2 regions of the Streptomyces sp. CA-288835 genome follow, and region 2 is predicted to be linked to the other one. Evidence: predicted binding sites of a transcription regulator. Region 2 holds the regulator's gene; the other holds the start of a gene.
What was found. Region 2 encodes HspR, which represses chaperone genes until heat shock. Its sites were predicted from a motif close to TTGAGNNNNNNNNNCTCAA; they were not measured.
Positions count from the first base shown of each region.

Region 1: the regulator HspR is predicted to act here: its motif matches at 6,170-6,188, upstream of lon (endopeptidase La).

Region 1 is NZ_JBNJMW010000001.1:3,325,541-3,337,131, forward strand. Features, by position in the region: gene ACQEVY_RS14795 (sensor histidine kinase) at 1-1,929, opposite strand, end outside; gene ACQEVY_RS14800 (protein phosphatase 2C domain-containing protein) at 2,287-3,072, shown strand; gene ACQEVY_RS14805 (MarR family winged helix-turn-helix transcriptional regulator) at 3,104-3,586, opposite strand; gene lon (endopeptidase La) at 3,730-6,147, opposite strand; gene ACQEVY_RS14815 (DinB family protein) at 6,308-6,907, shown strand; gene ACQEVY_RS14820 (M15 family metallopeptidase) at 6,967-7,626, shown strand; gene ACQEVY_RS14825 (HAD domain-containing protein) at 7,645-8,157, opposite strand; gene ACQEVY_RS14830 (ASCH domain-containing protein) at 8,187-8,642, shown strand; gene ACQEVY_RS14835 (hypothetical protein) at 8,669-8,815, opposite strand; gene ACQEVY_RS14840 (spermidine synthase) at 8,880-9,566, shown strand; gene ACQEVY_RS14845 (response regulator transcription factor) at 9,680-10,417, shown strand; gene ACQEVY_RS14850 (HAMP domain-containing sensor histidine kinase) at 10,453-11,591, shown strand, end outside.
Region 2 is NZ_JBNJMW010000001.1:4,781,820-4,793,410, reverse strand. Features, by position in the region: gene ACQEVY_RS21490 ((Fe-S)-binding protein) at 1-1,547, opposite strand, end outside; gene dnaK (molecular chaperone DnaK) at 2,051-3,913, shown strand; gene grpE (nucleotide exchange factor GrpE) at 3,910-4,617, shown strand; gene dnaJ (molecular chaperone DnaJ) at 4,693-5,889, shown strand; gene ACQEVY_RS21470 (heat shock protein transcriptional repressor HspR) at 5,897-6,346, shown strand; gene ACQEVY_RS21465 (hypothetical protein) at 6,461-6,970, shown strand; gene ACQEVY_RS21460 (hypothetical protein) at 7,002-7,256, opposite strand; gene ACQEVY_RS21455 (helix-turn-helix domain-containing protein) at 7,661-8,113, shown strand; gene ACQEVY_RS21450 (hypothetical protein) at 8,158-8,589, shown strand; gene ACQEVY_RS21445 (dihydrofolate reductase family protein) at 8,574-9,140, opposite strand; gene ACQEVY_RS21440 (sugar ABC transporter substrate-binding protein) at 9,405-10,508, shown strand; gene ACQEVY_RS21435 (alpha/beta hydrolase) at 10,902-11,591, shown strand, end outside.

The DNA of each region.
Region 1 (11,591 bases), 1.5 Mb from region 2:
GGAGACCTCGACGGGGATGTCGGGCGGCGAGAACGACGTGGCGTTCTCCATGAGTTCGGCCATCAGATGGCTGATGTCGTCCGCCGCGAACCCGGCGAGGTGCGCGTGCGGCGGCAACGCGGCGATCCGTACCCGTTCGTAGCGCTCGATCTCGCTGACGGCGGCGCGGGCGACATCGACGAGCGGGACCGGCTCGGGGTGCTGGTGGCCGTGTTCGGCGCCCGCGAGGACCAGCAGGTTCTCGCTGTGGCGGCGCATGACGGTGGCGAGGTGGTCGAGGCGGAAGAGCGTGGCGAGCCGGTCGGGGTCCTGCTCGCGTTCCTCGAGCTGCTCGATGACGGAGAGCTGCCGCTCGACGAGGCCGAGGGTGCGCAGCGAGAGGTTGACGAAGGTGCCGTGGATGCTCTGCCGTACCTGCGCCAAGTGGGCGCCGGCCTCGGCGAGTTCGCGGCGCAGTTTGTCGCGTTCGTCGGCCATGACCTGCCGCCCGCCGATGAGGTGCTTGCGGTCGCTCTCCAGGGTCTTCAGCCGCTCGTGGAGGGCGACGGCGTGCGCGTGCAGGGCGTTTACGGAGCGTACGACCTGGGCGAACTCGTCGTTGCGGCCGGTGAACTTCACCGGCTCCTCGGCGGCCGGGTCGGCGGCGAGCCGGGCCGAGCCGAGACGGAGGACGGCGAGCGGGCGGGTCAGCGTACGGGCCATGGCCGTGGAGACGCCGACGGCGACCAGCATCAGGAAGCCGAGGAGCGCGATACGGATCTCCAGCGCGGTGACGTCGTCGTCGCGCAACTGGGCGAGATCCTTGGCCCGTTGGCTGTTCAGGGAGGCCTCGATGCCCCGCATCTGCTCGACGCGGGCGGAGAGCGCGGCGTCCAGTTTCTCGGTGTTGGTGCCGAGTTCGGACTCTGAGAGGGTCGCCCGGTCGACGAGGGTGGCGAGGTACCTCTCGGCGGAGGTGACGTCGGGGCCGGTCACCGTGGAGTAGTACGAGGCGCTGTCGGTGCTCGGCGCGCCGTCGTGGAAGTCGGCGAGCGCGGCCTGCTCGCGGACGTTCGCCTGCTGGGCGGCGGCGGTGAGGGCGTTGCGCGTCCGGGTGTCGGCCGTGGACGACGTGAACTTCCTGCTGGTCTCGCCGGTGGCCGGGTCGGTGACGGTCTCGGTCCTGGTGGGCACGTTCAGCGCGGCGAGGAGCAGTCCGCGGGTGGCGGCGGCCTGCTGGACGGCGGTGTCGAGGTCGGCGAGCGCGTGCGCGCCGGAGCCCGCGCGGGGTGGCAGCCGCTCGGCCAGGGTCTCGGCGAGGCCGTGGAGTTCGGCGATGGCGGCGGAGTACGCCTGATGCGCTTCGAGAGCGGTGCTCTTGCCGGTGAGCGCTGCTCTGCGAACGGAGGAGATCTCGTCGAGGTCCTTGCGCAGCTCGGCGGGCGCCTCCTCGGTGCTCAGCTCGTCGACCTGCCGGTCGACGCGGGCGCTGTGCCGCTCGGAGGGGCCTTCGCCGTCGGGGCGGCCGGCCGCGATGTAGGAGGTGACCTCGTCGCGTTCGTCGGCCAGCGCGTGGGCGAGGGTCAGCGCGTCCTTGGTGCGGTCGGCGAGGGTGACGAGGTTCTGGGAGTCGTTCAGGTCGCTGGAGGCGGTGACGATGGAGGGGGCACCGGCTGCGGCGATCGCGGCGGCCACCACAGCGACGGCGACGATCAGGCGGGTGCGTACGTGGGCAGGGCGGCCCTGTCCGGCGATTCCGGTGACTCTGGCGGTTCCTGCGGGGTCGGGGGAACCCGGCGTCCCTGCCGGGGAGTTCCGCGTGTGCTCCGGCGCCGCCGACGAGGCCGGTTCCGGGGAGCCCGGGGAGCCCGGCGTGCGCCCGGGGGCCTCTCCCGAGGCCGACTGACTGCCTTTGCGCCGAGGCCGCATCTTCTGCACCGATGCTCGCATTCTTGACTCGTTTACCCGTGGGCCCTGGTGACGGTCCGTCAGCGAACGTGTCGTCACCGTTACGGCTTCCGACCCTCCCAGTGCCGGTGGGCAGTGGCCGCGCAACGCCTGACCCGCCACCCAAAGGAGTGAACATCGGTGAGGCAGGGGTGGGCAAGTTCTTCTGGCCTGTGCAGCGACCTTGCGTGGCGGGCCGGGTGGACTCCCGCGGCAGCCGGTGGCAAGATGCGCCGCCGCGCTCCGGCGGAGCCCTTTATTCCGCCTCATTTCCGGCGGGTGACCTGCTCCTCCGCGCCAATTCGGCGACGATTGCCAGCCTTTGACGAAGCTTGTGAAGGGCTCGTGCAGACTGGCCGGATGCGCACGGAACTGATCTCGGTCCCCGGTGATCCTGCCCGCCCGAACGAGGACTACGCGGCGGCCGGGCTCCCCGCCTCCGGTCAGGGCGGTTCACTTGTCGTGCTTGACGGAGTGACTCCGCCGGCGACCGAGGTGGGCTGCCGGCACTCGGTCCCGTGGTTCACGGCACGGCTCGGCGGGGCGCTGGGTGAACTGTCCGCTTCACGGCGAGATCTCACCCTCGCCGAGGTGCTGGCGCAGGCCATCTCACGCACCGCAGACGCCCATCGCGCCACTTGTGACCTTTCTCACCCACGAACCCCTCAGGCAACTGTCGTCCTCGCCCGCTGGTCCGCGCATGAGATCGAGTACCTGGTCCTCTCCGACTCCGCGCTCCTCGCCGAGTCCCCCTCCGGCACGGTCACGCCCCTCCTCGACGACCGCCTCGCCCGCGTCCCCCGCGCCTCCCTGGCCACACACGCGATCACCGATGCGACGATCCGCAACAAGGAGGGCGGCTTCTTCACCGCCGCCGCGGACCCGTCGGTGGCGACCCGCGCGGTGACCGGCACGCTCCCCCGCGCCGAAGTCCGCACGCTCACCGCCCTGACGGACGGCGCCACGCGCTGGGTGGACAAGTTCCGGCAGGGCGACTGGGCGGACCTCGTCACGCTGGTGCGGAAGGAGGGGGCTCAGTCGCTGGTGGACCGGGTGCGGGCACTCGAACGGGGGGATACGGAGCGGGAGTTCCTGGGGCGGAGCAAGGTGCATGATGACGCGACGGTGGTGTACGTCGAGCTGTGATCCACCTGTACGCCCCTGCCCTCCCCGCAGTTCAGCCCTCGCTCCTCCGGTTCAACTGGTGAAGAAGCCGGGCCAGTTCAGCGACTTCCTTACGGTCCCAGTTCGCGAGCTGCCGCACGTAACGCGCCCGCCGCGCATCACGGACCGTACGGAACCGGGCCCGGCCCTCCTCCGTGAGGTGGACGAGCCAGGCGCGGCCGTCGGCGGGGTCGGGCTCGCGGGTGATGAGGCCCAGCTCTTCGAGGGCCCTCAGCTGCCGAGACATGGTGGCCTTGCCGACACCGATGAAGGCGGCAAGCTCGGTGGCACGCTGACCGCCCCGCTCGTCCAGGCGTGCGAGCAGCCCGTACGCGGCGGACTCCAGGTCGGGGTGAACCTCCCGGGCCATCTCCCCGGACGAGGCCCGCGCACGCCGCAGCAGAACGGTCAACTCCCGCTCCAGGGCCAGGAATTCCTGATCCACACCCTGCCCCGCCCGCAACGCCTGCCCCTCACCGTTACCACCCTCACCCACATCGGCCCCTGACTAAGCTGCACGATCCTGAAAGTTTCGCCGAAGCTTAGCCATTCCCGCAGCTCCGGGGGTATTTCCCGGACGTAGCGAAGACCCGGGCCCCGCAAGGGAACCCGGGCCTTCTCACCTCCCGGTGACGTCCGTCACGCCGCGACCGGAACCTCCGAACCCGCCCCGCGAGCCGCAGGCGACAACGCCAGCTCCAGCACCTGCCGAACATCCGTGACGGCGTGCACGTCGAGCTTCGACAGAACCTCGGCGGGCACATCGTCCAGATCGGCCTCGTTCCGCTTGGGAATGATGACGGTGTTGACACCGGCCCGATGCGCGGCCAGCAGCTTCTGCTTGACGCCGCCGATGGGCAGCACCCGCCCGGTCAGCGAGACTTCACCGGTCATCGCCACATCCGTACGGACGAGCCGCCCGCTCAGCAGCGAGGCAAGCGCCGTCGTCATCGTCACGCCCGCGCTCGGCCCGTCCTTAGGAACCGCGCCCGCAGGGAAGTGGATGTGCACGCCCCGGTCCTTCAAGTCGCCCACGGGCAGCTCGAGTTCGGCGCCGTGCGAGCGGAGGAAGGAGAGCGCGATCTGCGCGGACTCCTTCATCACGTCGCCGAGCTGACCGGTGAGGGTCAGACCGGAGGCACCCGTCTCCGGATCGGCCAACGACGCCTCCACGTACAGCACATCGCCACCCGCGCCGGTGACCGCGAGCCCGGTGGCGACACCGGGAACGGCCGTACGGCGCTCGGCCGGGTCCTGAGCGGACTCGGGCACATGGTGCGGCCGGCCGATCAGCCCGCGCAGATCGCCCTCGCCGACCGTGAACGGCAGCTTCCGCTCGCCGAGTTCATGCTGAGCGGCGACCTTGCGGAGCAGCCGTGCGATGGCCCGCTCCAGGTTCCGTACACCCGCTTCGCGCGTGTACTCACCGGCGAGCTTGCGCAACGCGCTCTCGTCGAGAGTGACTTCGGCCTCTTCCAGCCCGGCCCGCTCCAACTGCCGCGGCAGCAGGTGGTCGCGGGCGATGACGACCTTCTCATCCTCGGTGTAACCGTCGAGCCGTACGAGCTCCATCCGGTCGAGCAGCGCCTCCGGAATGGCTTCCAGGACGTTGGCCGTGGCGAGGAACACCACGTCGCTCAGGTCGAGTTCGACCTCCAGGTAGTGGTCGCGGAAGGTGTGGTTCTGGGCGGGGTCGAGGACTTCCAGCAGGGCGGCGGCGGGGTCGCCCCGGAAGTCGGAGCCGACCTTGTCGATCTCGTCCAGCAGCACGACCGGGTTCATGGACCCGGCTTCCTTGATGGCGCGGACGATACGACCGGGCAGCGCGCCCACGTACGTACGCCGGTGACCGCGGATCTCGGCCTCGTCGCGTACGCCGCCGAGGGCGACCCGTACGAACTTGCGCCCCATCGCGTGCGCGACGGACTCGCCGAGGCTGGTCTTGCCGACACCGGGCGGCCCGACGAGCGCGAGCACGGCACCGCCGCGCCGCCCGCCCACGACTCCCAGTCCACGCTCCAGGCGCCGCTTGCGCACGGCCAGGTACTCGGTGATCCGCTCCTTCACATCCTCAAGACCGGCGTGCTCGGCATCGAGGATCGCTTGGGCGCCCTGGATGTCGTACTCGTCCTGCGTGCGCTCGTTCCAGGGCAGCTCGAGCACGGTGTCGAGCCAGGTCCGGATCCAGGAGCCCTCGGGCGACTGGTCGCTCGACCGCTCCAGCTTGTCGACCTCCTTAAGGGCGGCCTCGCGGACCTTCTCGGGCAGATCGGCGGCCTCGACGCGGGCCCGGTAGTCGTCGGACTCCTCGCCGTCCTGCTCGCCGTTCAGCTCGCGCAATTCCTTGCGTACGGCCTCGAGTTGCCGTCGCAGCAGGAACTCGCGCTGCTGCTTGTCGACGCCTTCCTGTACGTCCTTGGCGATGGACTCGGCGACGTCCTGCTCGGCGAGGTGCTCGCGGAGCTGCGTGGTGGCGAGCTTCAGCCGGGCGACGGGGTCGGCGATCTCGAGGAGGTCGACCTTCTGGGCGGTGGTCAGGAAGGGCGAGTACCCGGAGTTGTCGGCGAGGGCGGACACGTCGTCGATCGCCTGGACCCGGTCGACCACCTGCCAGGCACCGCGCTTGCGCAGCCAGCTGGTGGCGAGGGCCTTGTACTCCTTGACGAGGTCGGTCACTTGACCGAGCAGTGGATCGGGCACGCTCTCGTCGAGCCTCGTCCCCTCGACCCACAGGGCGGCGCCTGGCCCGGTGGTCCCGGCCCCGATCTTCACCCGCCCACGCCCGCGGATCAGCGCGCCCGGGTCGCCGTCGGCCAGCCTGCCGACCTGCTCGACGGTTCCGAGCACACCCGTACTCGCGTACGTGCCGTCGATCCGCGGAACAAGCAGCACCTTCGGCTTGCTACTCCCACTGGACCGTGCGGCGGCCTGCGCGGCCTCCACCGCGGCTCGTACATCGGCATCGTTCAGGTCCAGGGGCACCACCATCCCGGGCAGCACGACCTCGTCGTCGAGCGGCAGCACGGGCAGGGTGAGCGGTGTGGACGTCGAAGTCATGGTCTCCCCTATGGCAGTCAAGTTGAGTTATGCAGACTCAATGCACAGGGGTTGTGGAATGTTCCCGCCGCCAAGGGCCGTTCGCTGTCAGCGATCACAGACACCTCAACGGGTGAACAAAGCCGGTGAACATTGATCACCCGAACGGCAGACTGACCCCATGACCGCACCGGACCCGGATCCCAAGGCCGACCTGCACTTCTACCTGCAGTCCGCCCGCGACGCCCTGCTCTGGAAGCTCGAAGGACTCTCGGAGTACGACGCCCGCCGCCCCCTGACGCCGACCGGCACCAACATCCTGGGCCTGGTCAAACACGTGGCAACCATGGAGCTGGCCTACCTCGGCGACACCTTCGGACGACCGTCCGGCGAGCCGCTGCCCTGGATGGACGACGGTGCGGAAACCAACGCGGACATGTGGGCCACGGCCGACGAGTCACGCGAGTACATCGTGGGGCTCTACCGGCGGTCGTGGGCCCACGCGGACGCCACGATCGACGCGCTGGCGCTGGACACGATCGGCAGGGTGCCGTGGTGGCCCAACGGCAGAGACGAGGTGACACTGCATCACGCCGTAGTCCGCATGATCGCCGACACACACCGGCACGCAGGCCACGCCGACATCCTCCGGGAACTCATGGACGGCACCGCAGGAATGAACAAGGGCAACGACAGCCTGCCGCCGGGCGACGCAGCGTGGTGGGAGAACTATCGAACCCGGCTGGAGCGTGCGGCTCGGGAAGCCGAACGGGACGCGTGACGTCGGACCAGGCAGACGATTGGGGCTGACGCCGGGAGTCGTTAGGCCATGATCGGTCCATGCCCGAGATCGTTTTGATGTCAGACCCGAAGATCGCCGCCATACCCGTGGTGGACTGCGGCGAACCGCTCCTCGACGTCCGGCTCCACGAGCCTTTCCCGATCGACATCGACGCCCGCAGAAATGATGCCTCAGGGGCCTTCGCCCACCTGCGGGAAGGCGTCCTGACCCGGCTCCTCGACGCACAAGAGCTGCTGCCGGACGGCGTCCGTCTGCTGTTCGTCGAGGGATACCGGCCACCCGCCTTGCAGCGTTCGTACTTCGAGGGGTACGCCGACGAGCTTCGGAGCAACAACCCCGACTGGACCCCGGAACAACTCCGCTCTGCCGCAAGCCGCTACGTGTCCCCTCCGGAGATCGCCCCGCACAGCGCCGGCGCCGCCGTCGACCTCACCCTCGTCACGGCCGACGGCCAGGAACTCGACATGGGAACCCGGGTGAACGCCAGCCCAGAGGAGAGCGAAGGAGCCTGCTACACCGCCGCCCCCAACATCGGCCCGGAAGCGCGAGCCAACCGGCAGCTTCTCGTTGATGCGCTGACGGCGGTGGGCCTCGTCAACTACCCGACCGAGTGGTGGCATTGGTCCTACGGCGACCGCTACTGGGCACTCGCCACGGGCGCCGACCACGCCGTCTACGGGCCACGGGAGCTTGCCTGAGGCGCCCGGGGCCGTCACTCACGCTGCGCGCAGCCACTCCTCGAGCACGGCGAAGTCCGTATCGACGAGGCCGATCGTTGAATCGACGCGGTGGAGAAGTGCCTGCCCTGGATGGTGCGTTGACACCCAGGTGCGATCGAGATCGGTCATCTCGTCGTCGACCCAGATGAACGGGCGTCCCGCCGCGGTCTCGACGAGGGCTCGGGTCTTCCAGTGCAGCCCGCCTGCCTCGTCTTCCTCCGGAGCGTCCGGCAGGTCCGCCACGGGAAGCTCGGGCAGGCCGAGCAGCGGAGCTATCACCTCGTTGGCATCGTCCATCCAGGCCGTGGCCCACACCAAGGTGCAGGACAGCGCCAGCAAACGCGGACCATGCGCGAGATCGATCTTCGCCAGCTGCGGATTCGACACGTCCTGCCAGGCGTCCCAGTCCTCGAGAACCGAGGGAAGACGCGCTCCCCCATAGGGCAGGAGCGTTCCATCGACGTCCAGAAAGAGCAGCGGGCGCTCCGCTTGTTCGGCTTGTTCGGCCATGACCGCAGGCTACGGACTACCGTCACCACATGACGACCGACTCGGCCTCGCCCGAAGGCCTCGCATCGTTGCCCAAAGCCGAGTTCGCCTTCCCCGGCCCGCTGCGCGACCGGCTTGTCGCGGCGATCCTCGACGGATCCAAGACCTCCACGACGCAGCTTCTTGTGGAGTACGAGCACGAGGGGGAGCCCCTCCCGGAGGCCGGGAGCCGTTCCGTGGTCCTCGACTCCGACGACCGGCCGGTGGGAGTCATCGAGTTGACCGGCGCCCGCGTCGTCCCGCTGGCGCAGGTGGATCTCGCCCACGCGGTGGATGAGGGTGAGGGATACACCAGCGTGGCCGAGTGGCGGGCCGGCCACGAACGGTTCTGGCACAGCGAGGAGATGCGCGCGGAGCTGCTGGACCCCGGCTTCACCGTGGACGACACGACGCCCGCCGTCCTGGAACGCTTCCGGCTCGTCTCCGACCTCCGCTCCGCCGGCTGACCTGCCGCCCCAGGTCGGTACCCGCCTCACGTGCCGCACCCGGTCGGCACCCGGCTCACCTGCCGTGCCTGGCCTGCACCGCCCTCAATCTCCGTGAAAGCGGCGCCCCCACCGTCGTACTCCCCACGCACCACCCCCAACTGGCCGCACTCCCGCACCACATCGAGTCGCACGCGCCCACCACGTGCCCCCGTGCACCGGCTGACCCTCCCCTCAAGGACTTGCCAAGATGGGTGCATGACCACCGCGTACGACAGCCCCGTAGCCCCCGTAGTCATAGACCGCCGCAACGGCCCGTACGGCGAAGTCGTGCTGCGGCGGCATGGCGAGTTGCTGCAGATCATCGCCAACGGGTGTTTTCTGATGGACACATCGGACGGGCGGTCCGAGCGGTTGCTCGTTGACGCCGCTCGGGATGCGCTGGACGGGCGGCCGGAGCCGAGTGTGCTGATCGGCGGGCTCGGGGTCGGGTTCTCGCTGGCGCATGCGGCCGGGGATCCGCGGTGGGGGCGTATCGCGGTGGTCGAGCGGGAGCGGGCCGTCATCGACTGGCATCTGGACGGGCCGTTGTCGGAGATCTCGGCCGTGGCGCTCGCGGATCCGCGTACCGAGATCGTCGATGACGATTTGATCGCTTATGTCAATGAGACATCCGACACATACGACGCGCTCTGTCTCGACATCGACAACGGGCCGGGATGGACCGTGACGGAGGGCAACGAAAGCCTCTATTCGGCGGCCGGACTCGCCGCGTGCGCAAGGGTGTTGAGGCCAGGAGGGGTGCTGGCCGTGTGGTCGGCCCAGCCCTCGTCTGATTTCGAGGGAAGGTTGAGGAATGCCGGGTTCCGGCAGGTGCGTACCGAAGAGATCCCGGTTGCCCGGGGCGTTCCGGACGTCGTACATCTCGCTGTCGGGCCTGGATAGCCGAGCGGTGGTCACTGCCCGTACTCTGCTGACCTGACGCAGATCATTCAAGCGTCAAGCGCAGTCATGGAATCACCCCCACGATTCCGGAAAGCACACCTCAGGGGCGGGCGATGGAGCAGACACACACCTCCCACAACGGCGCGGCGGCGACGCAGGGCGCACAGCGCCGGGTGCTGGTGGTCGAGGACGATCCGACGATCGTGGACGCCATCGCCGCCCGGTTGCGGGCCGAGGGATTTCTCGTGCAAACCGCCGGTGACGGACCGGCCGCCGTCGACACGGCCGAGGCCTGGCAGCCCGATCTGCTGATCCTCGACATCATGCTGCCGGGCTTCGACGGCCTGGAGGTCTGCCGCCGCGTGCAGGCCCAGCGCCCGGTGCCGGTGCTGATGCTGACGGCACGCGACGACGAGACGGACATGCTCGTCGGGCTCGGCGTGGGCGCCGACGACTACATGACGAAGCCTTTCTCCATGCGCGAGCTGGCAGCGCGCGTCCATGTGCTGCTGCGCCGCGTGGAGCGCGCCGTGGTCGCCGCGTCGACGCCTCGCTCCGGCATCCTGCGCCTGGGCGAGCTGGAGATCGACCACGCGCAGCGGCGGGTGCGGGTGCGCAGCGAGGACGTTCATCTGACGCCCACCGAGTTCGATCTGCTGGTCTGCCTGGCCAATACGCCGCGTGCGGTGCTCTCCCGCGAGCAGCTGCTCGCCGAGGTGTGGGACTGGGCGGACGCCTCCGGCACCCGTACCGTGGACAGTCACATCAAGGCCTTGCGCCGGAAGATCGGCGCCGAGCGGATCCGTACGGTGCACGGCGTCGGCTACGCGCTGGAGACTCCCACTCCTTGAGTCCGACGAGCCCGATCTTCTGAGGAGGCTGTTCCATGAGCGAGGCCGACGAGACGCGCGACGATCCGCGCAAGAGGGCGGCGAGCGGCTGGAGCGCGAGCCTCTGGGCGGGCGTACGGCCCTTCTCGATCAAGACGAAGCTCGGCGCGCTGGTCGTCGTCTCGGTCTTCATCACCACTGTGCTGATGATGATCGCGGTGCGCACGGAGACCGAGCTGCGCTTCATCACCGTCTTCTCGATGATCGCGACCCTGCTGATCACGCAGTTCGTGGCGCACTCGCTGACGTCTCCCCTGGACGAGATGAACACCGTCGCCCGGAACATCTCGCACGGCGACTACACGAGCCGGGTCAAGGGCGCCGACCGCCGCGACGAACTGGGCGACCTGGCCCAGACGATCAACCGCATGGCCGACGACCTGGAGGCCCAGGACCGCCAGCGCAAGGAGCTCGTCGCGAACGTCTCGCACGAGCTGCGGACGCCGATCGCCGGACTGCGCGCGGTCCTGGAGAACGTCGTGGACGGCGTCTCGGCCGCCGATCCCGAAACGATGCGTACGGCGCTGAAGCAGACCGAGCGCCTCGGGCGCCTGGTGGACACGCTGCTCGACCTGTCCCGGCTGGACAACGGCGTCGTACCGCTGCGCAAGCGCCGCTTCGAGGTGTGGCCGTATCTGTCGGGCGTACTGAAGGAGGCCAACATGGTGGTCTCCGCGCGCGGCGGCATCTCCTCGGGGTCGGGCACTCACACGCGTACGGACGTGCATCTGCACCTGGACGTGTCGCCGCCCGAGCTGACCGCGCACGCCGACCCGGAGCGAATCCACCAGGTCGTCGCCAACCTCATCGACAACGCGGTCAAGCACAGCCCGCCGCACGGCCGCGTGACGGTGAAGGCGCGGCGCGGGGAGTATCCGGAGTCGCTCGATCTGGAGGTGCTGGACGAGGGCCCCGGGATTCCGCAGTCGGAGTGGCACCGGGTCTTCGAGCGTTTCAACCGGGGTGGAGTCGCCGCACCGCACGGTCCGGGCAGCGACGGCGGTACGGGTCTGGGGCTGGCGATCGCGCGGTGGGCGGTCGATCTGCACGGCGGCCGGATCGGAGTGGCCGAATCCCAGCGCGGCTGCCGGATCAAGGTCACTCTTCCGGGGCTTCCTCCGCTCAAGGCTGACGC
Region 2 (11,591 bases):
TCGCCGCCCATGATCGCGAACTTGACGCCCGCGATGTGGAGGAGTTCCGCGAAGGCCTTCGTCGTCTTCTTGGCGCGGTCTTCCAGCGCGCCCGCACAGCCGACCCAGTACAGGTACTCGACCTCGGACAGGTCCTCGATGTCCTTGCCGACGACCGGGACCTCGAAGTCGACCTCCTTGAGCCACTCCAGGCGCTGCTTCTTGGCGAGCCCCCAGGGGTTGCCCTTCTTCTCCAGGTTCTTGAGCATCGTCCCGGCCTCGGACGGGAACGCGGACTCGATCATCACCTGGTAGCGGCGCATGTCGACGATGTGGTCGACGTGCTCGATGTCTACGGGGCACTGCTCGACGCAGGCACCGCAGGTGGTGCAGGACCAGAGGACGTCCGGGTCGATGACGCCGTTCTCTTCGAGGGTGCCGATGAGGGGCCGCTCGGCCTCGGCCAGCGCTGCCGCGGGCACTGAGGCGAGCTGCTCCTCGGACGCCTTCTCCTCGCCCTCCATGGTCTTGCCGCCACCGGCCAGCAGGTACGGGGCCTTGGCGTGCGCGTGGTCCCGGAGGGACATGATGAGCAGCTTGGGGGAGAGGGGCTTGCCGGTGTTCCAGGCCGGGCACTGCGACTGGCACCGGCCGCACTCCGTGCAGGTGGAGAAGTCCAGCAGGCCCTTCCAGGAGAACTGCTCGACCTGGGAGACGCCGAAGACGTCGTCCTCGCCCGGGTCGGTGAAGTCGATGGGCTTGCCGCCGCTGGTCATCGGCTGCAGCGCGCCGAGGGCCGTCGATCCGTCGGCGTTGCGCTTGAACCAGATGTTGGGGAAGGCGAGGAAGCGGTGCCAGGCGACACCCATGTTGGTGTTCACCGAGACCACGATCATCCAGATCAGCGACACACTGACCTTGATCATCGCGGTGAGGTAGATCAGGTTCTGGAGCGTGCCGGTGCTCAGCCCCTCGAAGGCGAGCACCAGTGGGTACGAGGCGAAGTACGCGGCCTCGTAGTGCTCCACGTGGTGGATCGCGCCCTCCAGGCCGCGCAACGTGTAGATCGCGAGGCCGATGGTGAGGATGACGTACTCGACGAAGTACGCCTGCCAGGCCTTGGAGCCCGTGAACCGGGATTTGCGGCCGGCCCGGGAGGGCAGGCTGAGCAGCCGGATGACGATGAGTACGGCGATGCCGATGACGGTCATCACACCGATGAACTCGATGTACATCTCGAACGGCAGGAAGCCGCCGATGACCGGGAGGGTCCAGTCGGCCTCGAAGAGTTGCCCGTACGCCTGCGCGAGGGTGGGCGGGAGGGTCAGGAAGCCGACCGCGACGAACCAGTGCGCGAAGCCGACGATGCCCCAACGGTTCATGCGTGTGTGGCCGAGGAACTCCTTGACCAGCGTCACGCTGCGGTCCCAGGGGTTGTCGGTCCGGCTGCCGGCGGGAACGGGCTGGCCGAGCTTGAAGTGCCGGACGAACTGGCCGACGGCACGCGCGAGCAGAGCAACGCCGATGACGGTCAGGACCAGCGACACGACGATCGCGGCGAGTTGCATTTGGGGCTCCTCGGGCCTGCGAGGGGTCTTCGAGCTTGGCTCGAAGGTCATTACTAAGCGGTAACTTATGCGGTCCGTCTGAGACTACCCATATCTTCCGCCGCACTGTAGCCAGGTGCGCGGTGATCTGTGTCGCTCAGGGTCACCTCAGCAAACCGGCTTGCCGCCTACGGGGTGGGTGGGTTCGGTTTGTCGGCGACTGCGGGTCCGTCGTGGCTGGTCGCGCCCCGCGGCGGAGCCGCAAATGTCACAGCCCCGCGCCCCTAAAGGGGCGCCTCCAGGAGCCGCAGGCTTTTTAGGGACGCGGGGAACTGCGCGAGCAATCACCCACTCACCCGCACCCGCCCAACCGCCGGAGGCACCCGCCCCGTAGGCGAACCAACGGCCCCTGAAGGTAAGATTCCTATAAAAGTTGAGCCGGGCAGACTCAGCCCTTTTGACCCAGCGGTCAGCGTCGTGCACACTTGAGCCTGTTCCACTCAAGTCAGCTGGAGGAATCAACCATGGCACGTGCGGTCGGCATCGACCTGGGCACGACTAACTCCGTCGTCAGCGTTCTGGAGGGCGGTGAGCCCACCGTCATCACCAACGCCGAGGGCGCCAGGACCACGCCGTCCGTCGTCGCCTTCGCCAAGAACGGTGAGGTGCTCGTCGGCGAGGTCGCCAAGCGCCAGGCGGTCACCAACGTAGACCGGACCATCCGCTCCGTGAAGCGGCACATGGGTACGGACTGGAAGATCGAGCTCGACAACAAGCCCTTCAACCCCCAGCAGATCTCCGCGTTCATCCTGCAGAAGCTGAAGCGGGACGCGGAGTCGTACCTGGGCGAGAAGGTCACGGACGCGGTCATCACCGTCCCGGCGTACTTCAACGACTCGGAGCGCCAGGCCACCAAGGAGGCCGGCGAGATCGCGGGCCTGAACGTCCTGCGGATCGTGAACGAGCCGACGGCAGCCGCTCTGGCGTACGGCCTCGACAAGGACGACCAGACGATCCTCGTCTTCGACCTCGGTGGCGGCACCTTCGACGTCTCGCTGCTCGAGATCGGCGACGGCGTCGTCGAGGTGAAGGCCACGAACGGCGACAACCACCTCGGTGGTGACGACTGGGACCAGCGCGTCGTCGACTACCTGGTGAAGCAGTTCGCCAGCGGTCACGGCGTGGACCTGGGCAAGGACAAGATGGCCCTCCAGCGCCTGCGTGAGGCCGCGGAGAAGGCCAAGATCGAGCTGTCGTCCTCCACGGAGACCTCGATCAACCTGCCCTACATCACCGCGTCCGCCGAGGGCCCGCTGCACCTGGACGAGAAGCTCACGCGCGCCCAGTTCCAGCAGCTGACGGCCGACCTTCTGGAGCGCTGCAAGACGCCGTTCCACAACGTCATCAAGGACGCCGGTATTCAGCTCAGCGAGATCGACCACGTCGTTCTCGTCGGTGGCTCCACCCGTATGCCCGCCGTCGCCGAGCTCGTCAAGGAGCTGACCGCCGGCCAGGACGCCAACAAGGGTGTGAACCCGGACGAGGTCGTCGCCATCGGCGCCGCGCTCCAGGCCGGTGTCCTCAAGGGCGAGGTCAAGGACGTACTGCTCCTCGACGTGACCCCGCTGTCCCTCGGTATCGAGACCAAGGGCGGCATCATGACGAAGCTCATCGAGCGGAACACGACGATCCCGACCAAGCGCTCGGAGATCTTCACCACCGCCGAGGACAACCAGCCGTCCGTCCAGATCCAGGTCTACCAGGGCGAGCGCGAGATCGCGGCGTACAACAAGAAGCTCGGGATGTTCGAGCTGACCGGTCTGCCGCCGGCCCCGCGCGGTGTCCCGCAGATCGAGGTCTCCTTCGACATCGACGCCAACGGCATCATGCACGTCACGGCCAAGGACCTTGGCACGGGCAAGGAGCAGAAGATGACCGTCACCGGCGGCTCCTCGCTGCCGAAGGACGAGGTCGACCGGATGCGCCAGGAGGCCGAGCAGTACGCGGACGAGGACCACAAGCGCCGCGAGGCCGCCGAGTCCCGCAACCAGGGCGAGCAGCTCGTCTACCAGACGGAGAAGTTCCTCAAGGACAACGAGGACAAGGTCCCCGGCGAGGTCAAGACCGAGGTCGAGACCGCCGTCGAGGAGCTGAAGACCGCGCTCAAGGGCGAGGACACCGCCGAGATCCGCACGGCCACCGAGAAGGTCGCCGCGGTCTCGCAGAAGGTGGGCCAGGCCATGTACGCCGACGCTCAGGGCGCGCAGGCCGCGGGCGGTCCGGGCGGTCCTGAGGGTGCCGCCGAGGGTGGCGCGCAGGCCAAGGCCGACGACGATGTCGTCGACGCCGAGATCGTCGACGAGGACCGGAAGGACGGTGCCGCGTGACGGAGGAGACCCCGGGCTTCGACGAGCAGCAGCCGCAGCAGGCGCAGCCTCAGCAGCAGCCCGACGTCCCTTCCGGCGCCACCTCTGATGACGCGGAGCCGAAGGCCGCCCCTCAGGAGGGGGCGGCCCCGGCCGGGGACGCGGCAGCAGCCCAGCAGGCAGCACAGCAGACGGCGGCTCTGACGGCGCAGCTGGACCAGGTGCGTACGGCGCTCGGTGAGCGCACGGCGGACCTCCAGCGGCTCCAGGCGGAGTACCAGAACTACCGCCGCCGGGTCGAGCGGGACCGGATCCAGGTCAAGGAGATCGCCATCGCGAACCTCCTGACCGAGCTCCTGCCCGTACTCGACGACATCGGGCGCGCGCGGGATCACGGCGAACTGGTCGGCGGCTTCAAGTCGGTGGCCGAGTCGCTGGAGACCGTCGCGGCGAAGCTGGGCCTCCAGCAGTTCGGCAAGGAGGGCGAGCCCTTCGACCCGACGATCCACGAGGCCCTGATGCACAGTTACGCCCCGGACGTCACGGAGACGACGTGCGTGGCGATTCTGCAGCCGGGGTATCGCTTCGGCGAGCGCACCATCCGCCCCGCGCGGGTGGCGGTCGCCGAGCCGCAGCCGGGCGCGCAGACCGTCAAGGCCGACGAGGCGGAATCCTCGCAGTCGCCGGCCGAGGACAAGGAGAACGGTGGCCCGGAGGAGGGCTGACGTCCGCGACGTAGGGGGCGTACGAATGAACGTACGGACCGTACGGCGCGTGAGAAGGAAGGAGGGACGTCGAGGATGAGCACCAAGGACTTCATCGAGAAGGACTACTACAAGGTCCTCGGCGTCCCCAAGGACGCCACCGAGGCCGAGATCAAGAAGGCGTACCGGAAGCTCGCTCGCGAGTACCACCCGGACGCCAACAAGGGGAACGACAAGGCCGAGGAGCGCTTCAAGGAGATCTCCGAGGCGAACGACATCCTCGGGGACCCCAAGAAGCGCAAAGAGTACGACGAGGCGCGCACCCTCTTCGGCAACGGCGGCTTCAGGCCGGGCCCCGGCGCGGGCGCCGGCGGCACGTTCAACTTCGACCTGGGCGACCTCTTCGGAGGCGCACCCGGCCAGGGCGGGGCGGGCGGCGCCGGCGGCGGATTCGGTGGCGGCCTCGGTGACGTCTTCGGGGGCCTGTTCAACCGGGGCGGCGCCACGGGCACCGGCACGCGTACGCAGCCCAGGCGCGGCCAGGACATCGAGTCCGAGGTCACGCTGAGCTTCACGGAGGCGGTGGACGGCGCGACCGTTCCGCTGCGGATGTCCTCCCAGTCACCCTGCAAGGCCTGTTCCGGCACCGGCGACGCGAACGGCACACCGCGCGTGTGCTCGACGTGCGTCGGCACGGGGCAGGTGGCGCGCGGTTCGGGCGGCGGTTTCTCGCTCACCGACCCGTGCCCCGACTGCAAGGGCCGCGGTCTGCTCGCGGAGACCCCCTGCGAGATCTGCAAGGGCAGCGGCCGCGCCAAGTCCTCGCGCACGATGCAGGTACGGATCCCCGCGGGCGTCAGCGACGGCCAGCGGATCCGGCTGCGCGGCAAGGGCGCACCGGGTGAACGGGGCGGTCCTGCGGGCGACTTGTACGTCATCGTGCATGTGGGCGCCCACCCGGTCTTCGGCCGCAGGGGCGACAACCTCACGGTGACGGTGCCGGTGACGTTCGCCGAGGCGGCGCTGGGCGGGGAGGTCCGGGTGCCGACTCTGGGCGGTCCGCCGGTCACCCTGAAACTGCCGCCGGGCACGCCCAACGGGCGGACGATGCGCGCCCGCGGCAAGGGCGCGGTCCGCAAGGACGGCACCCGCGGCGACCTGCTGGTCACCGTCGAGGTCGCGGTCCCCAAGGACGTGTCGGGCAAGGCGCGTGACGCGCTCGAGGCGTACCGCGAGGCGACCGCGGGCGAGGATCCGCGGGCCGAGCTGTTCCAGGCGGCGAAGGGAGCATGAGGAGACCATGGATGGCCGTCGACGCAACCCGTACGAGCTGACCGAGGAAACCCCGGTGTACGTCATCTCGGTGGCGGCCCAGCTCTCCGGTCTGCACCCCCAGACCCTGCGCCAGTACGACCGCCTCGGCCTGGTCTCCCCCGACCGCACGGCCGGGCGGGGCCGGCGCTACTCGGCCCGCGACATCGAACTGCTGCGCACGGTCCAGCAGTTGTCGCAGGACGAGGGCATCAACCTGGCCGGCATCAAGCGCATCATCGAACTGGAGAACCAGGTCGCCGCGCTGCAGTCCCGCGTAGCGGAGCTGGAGGCGGCCCTGGACGGCGCCGCCGCCGCGATGCAGCAGCGCGAGGCCGCGGTCCACGCCTCGTACCGCCGCGACCTGGTCCCGTACCAGGACGTCCAGCAGACGAGCGCGCTGGTGGTCTGGCGGCCGAAGCGCCAGCAGTCGGACTAGGGACAGCGCAACAGCGTTGACGGGCCCGGAGGTTGAACCTCCGGGCCCGTTCCCGTTCGCATGCTGCGATCATCTGTCCGACTACTGGATTCACTGGGGGAATGGAGCTTTCCCATGGCCATGGTGGGGCTGTTCTGGATCGCCGAGGGCGATGTGTATGTGGGGGCGAAGCCGTCCGGGCTCGCCCCGGGGGTGCGGCTGACGCCGGAGGGGGTCGTGGCCCTCGGTGACCGGCAATCGGGACTGTGGCCGTGGGACGACGTCCGCGCACTGACGGTCAACGATGTACCGGTGAAGTCCCTCAGGCGCCAGGCGGGCGCTCTGCTGGAGATGGCGCTTGCGGCGGCGTCCTGGCCGGACGAGGCGCCCACGATGACCGTATCGATCGAAACGGTCGACAAGGACGCCGAGTTGACGGCGTACGCGGCGGTGGCCTGGTACTCCCAGGAGGAGTACGACCTCTCGCTGACGCTCCTGTCGCACCTGGCGGCGGGCGAGGCCACCCTGCGGGCGACGTTGGCCGCCATGGCCCAGTGGGGGCGTGCACAGGAGGACGGGTCGCCTCGGGCGGCGGAGCGGGAGGGGCTGCTGCGGGAGTGGATCGAGGTGAGCCGGCTTCCGTAAGCGGTCTCGAACCCACTCCCGCATCGCGGGCCTACCGCCCCGCCGCCTGCCACAGCGTCACCGCCAGGGCGATGCAGGACGTGAGGGCTGCCAGGGACGGCAGGGGCCAGCGGGCGCGTTCCAGGGCTTCGAGGCGGGTCTCGTGTTCGTCGAGGGTCTTGTCCGTCTGGTCGGCGCGCTGGAGGAGGAGGGCCAGGTCGCCACGGGTGGTGGCGAAGCCGACGTCGACCGAGCGGCGCAGGCGTTCCAGCTCCAGCGCGACCTCGTCGGCCTCAGTCGTCGTCATGGTCGGCCTCCGTCCCGGCGTCCTCGCGCAGCAGCCTGTCCGTACGAAACGCTCTGCGCTTGGCTTCGGTCATCGTGGTCGCTCCTCTCTCCTCGTCTCCTCGGCCTTCGCCGCTCTTCTGCGTTCCTGCGTTCTTCTGCGCTCTTCTCCGGTCTTCGTCGCTCCGAGTGTGGGAACATATGTTCGATGACGAAGAGCGAGCGAATAGACTCGCATGGTGCGAGCGCGTACGCAAGTGACTACCCTCCGTGGAGGTGGGCGCGATGGTGACGCTCCAGGCCGTACATCAACTGCCGCATGGATCAGGGCGGTTGCCGAATCTCCACAGTTACGCGCGAGCGCGCACACACCTTGGTGCGAGGGCGCTCGGTACGTTGTCCGCGCGACGAGGGGAGAGCGGACATATGCGTTCCAGCTCACGGGCCGATGCCCGTACAGATCGCAGATACCGGGCCGAGGGGCTCGAGGAGTTCGCCGGCTGGATCGAGGATCTGCTGCGCGGCCGTGGTTACGACATCGACAGCCCGCGTGGGGGCGGTCGTTCGAAGCTCGCGGACGATGCCGGGGTGCATCGGGCCGCCGTGAGCCGGCTGTTGCAGCGTCAGTCCATGCCGGACCTGGAGACGATGCGGCGTATCGCGGCCGTACTGGGCGTGCCGCTGCGCGAGATGCTCATCCGCTCCGGTCGGCTGTCGGAGGACGACCTGCCGGTCGTCGCGGGCGGCGAGCACCCGGCGCCGGGGGTCGCTCATGCGGAGCTGAGTCCCGAGGAGGCGGCTCGCAGGATGGGTGTTCCGCCCGAACTGCGGGAGTTGTTCGCCAAGGTGGCGAGGCAGTTCCTGCCGGAGGGCGCCTGACGGGAGGGCCGAGGGAGTGGCGCGAGGGAGCCGAGGAGTACGGCATGAGGAATCCGGGCGGCGACGGCCGCGGTGACGAGGCGGAACGCGTCTCCAGGCTGGTGGGCGAACTGCTCATCGGACTCGGCGAGAAGCTCCGGGCGGCCGGCCCGGAGGGCGTCCGCGTACTCACCGAGGACGAACTCCAACGGCAACAGCTGAACTGGTTCCGCGCCGGCTGGCACGAACACGCCCGCGCGACCGCACCATCGGGCTCCGAGGCCAACACCGGCGCTCACACCGACGCCCGTCCCGAGGTCAACACCGGCGCCCACACCGAAGCTCGTCCCGAGCCCGGCCCCAACTCCCGTACCGACGACGACGTCCGGCGCCAGCACCCCGACAGCGAGCACTTCCCGCCCCCGCCGGCCCGACTCCTCCGCTTCCCGGAACGCCCTTCGGAAGGTCCCTCGGACGACGGTCAGGGCCGCTCGTAGCGCAGCAGCACCACCCCGTTGCCGAAGGTGTGGGTGTCGGCGAGGCGGAGGTGGGTGGTGGCGTCCGATTCCGGGAACAGGGGGCGTCCGCGGCCCAGGATGACCGGGTTGACGTAGAGCCAGTACTCGTCGATCAGGTCGTGTCGCCGGAACTCCGCGGCGAGCTCCGCGCCGCCGACCCCGAGGTCACCGCCGGGCTGCTCCTTGAGGGCCCTGACCTCCTCGGGTACGACCTCCGGCACGACGGTCGTGTTCCCTTCGGCGGGACCCGGGGGAAGCGTGCGGGAGTACACGATCTTCGGCATGTCCCGGTAGATGGCCGCGAACGCCCGTTCGGTCTCCGGAGGCGAGGGGTCCTGGCCGGCAGTCGTCCAGTAACCGGACATCAGCTCGTACACCACCCGCCCGAACAGGAAGCCGCCCATCGGCTTGATGCGCTCGTTGTGGTGGCGGTGCACTTCCTCGTCGACCAGATGCCAGTCGATCTCGCGATTCGGGCCCTCGAAGAAGCCGTCGAGGGTCACGGCCATGGCCAGTGTGATCTTGCGCATCGGGACTCCCGGGCTTGCAGATGGTGAACGCGGTGGCGGGGGATGGGTGAACTGCCGATAGACAGGCCACCACGTACGCTTCATCTCTGCACGCCGACCCTCCAGATACTCACCTCTGTGTCTTCACAACGACCACGCAGCGTGCTGATGCGATCTCGTTAACCAGAATTCCTTGACGCTTTAGACACGTGGGCGTTGGCTTTTTGTCACCTGGGTCGCAAATCTGCGCTCTCGTTCGGAAGGCACCATTAAGTGAACAGCCGTATGCGTCGTATCGCCATAACTCTGGCCGTGTCCACCCTGACTCTCTCGCTCGCCTCGTGTGGAGTGCTCGACAGCGATACGGAGGGCGCGTCGGCCGAGCCGACCAAGGGCGACGACATCACGGTGGGCCTGCTGCTGCCGGAGAAGGCGAACCAGCGCTACGACCAGTTCGACCACCCCATCATCAAGAAGACGGTCGACGAGCTGACCAAGGGCCAGGGCAGGGTCGAGTACGCCAATGCCGACGGGGACGCGGGCGAGCAGAAGCTGCAGCTCCAGCAGATGATCGACGACAAGGTCGACGTGGTGCTCCTGGACGCGGTGGACGCCAAGGACATCGCGGACGGCGTACAGAAGGCGAAGGACGCGGACATCCCCGTCATCGCGTACGACCGGCTGGCGCAGGGTCCCATCGACGCGTACATCTCCTTCGACAGCCAGCAGGTCGGAGAGGTGCAGGGCCGGGCGCTCGCCGAGGCCCTGGACGGCGGCAAGGCCGAGAAGATCGTCATGATGAACGGCGCGCTCACCGACCCGAACGCGGCCCAGTTCAAGAAGGCCGCCCTCGCCGAACTCAACGACAAGGTGACCATCGCCAAGCAGTACGACACCAAGGACTGGAAGCCGTCGAACGCGCGGGCCAACATGATGGCTGCGATCTCCTCCATCGGCGCCGAGAACATCGACGGCGTGTACTCCGCCAACGACGGCATGGCCGGCGGCATCGTCTCCGCCCTGAAGGCGGCCGGCGTCACCGACCTCCCGCCGATCACCGGCCAGGACGCGGAACTCGAGGCGGTCCAGCGCATCGTCTCCGGCGAGCAGTACATGAGCGTCTACAAGCCCTACCCCGAAGAGGCCGAAACCGCCGCCGAACTGGCCGTCGCCCGAGCCCACGGCTGGGACATCGAGTTCGACGCCCTGACCCGCGACAAGGTAGACAGCCCGACGACCAAGGACATCCCGGCCCACCTAGTCCTCGTCTCCCCCCTGACGAAGGACAACATCCAGGACACGGTCATCGACGACGGCATCTACACGGTCTCGGACATCTGCACTGCGAAGTACGAGGCGGCTTGCGAGGAGATCGGCCTGAAGAAGTAAGGGCTGTGGAGCGGAGCTTCAGCCCTCGCCCTTGAGACGCCCCCTCGCCATCGCAGCCTGAGCGCGACCCCGGCGAACCTGCGCGGTCACAGCACCACCCCGTGGTCTACGGGATTTTCGCGGGGTGCTTACGGATGTCCCGACCTGCCAGATGGCCGAGGTTGGTGGGCATGACTGAAGACCTTTTTGCAGGTGCCAGGGGCATCACCTCGTCGCCGGTTCCGTGGACCAGTGCGGGGAGCTGTGATGCGCGGGCCAAGGATGGTTGTGGCCGGGATCGTGATGACCGTAGCGGCGACCGGTGGGGTGTTCGCCTTGAATTCGGGGCCATGGGCGGTCGGGACGGCAGGGGCTGGTGCATCAGCGGATGGCGCGGCCGACGACCGGCCGGCCGTGGCCAGGTTCGGGCAGCAGAAGATCGACTGGCATCGCTGCACGTCCGGCGCCGAGGACGAGATCGGCAAGCAGTTGGAGGCCGTTAAGGCGAAGTGCGCTGAAATCACAGTGCCGTTGGACTACCGCAAGCCGGACGGACGTACGGTCAAGGTGTCCATCGCACGGCGCGAGGCCACCGACCAGGGCCGCAGGCTCGGCACCCTGATGCTCAACACCGGTGGACCGGGCGAGTCCAAGAGCGGGATCAACTGGGTGGCCGGAGGCGTGGAGCCGATCATCCCCAAGGGCTCGCCGAAGGTCGCTTCCCGCTACGACCTGGTGGCGATGGACCCGCGGTTCATGGCATCCAGCCGCGGCAGCGTGCTGGAGTGCGGCTGGCCGTCCCGGACCAAGAACGACGCCGCGTGGGTCGGCCCGGACCGGCGCAGCTTCAAGCGCAGTGTCGCGCTCAACAAGGACCTGGCCGCGCGCTGCGCCAAGCACCAGAAGGTGCTGCCCCACCTGTCCACTCGCAACATCGCCCGCGACATGGACGTGATCCGGGCCGCACTGGGCGAGAAGAAGATCTCCTATCTGGGCTGGTCCTTCGGCGCCTATCTGGGCTCGGTCTACAGCCAGATGTTCCCCGGCCGCCTGGACCGGACCGTGCTGGACAGCTCCCCCGACCCCCGCACCTGGCCCGCCTTC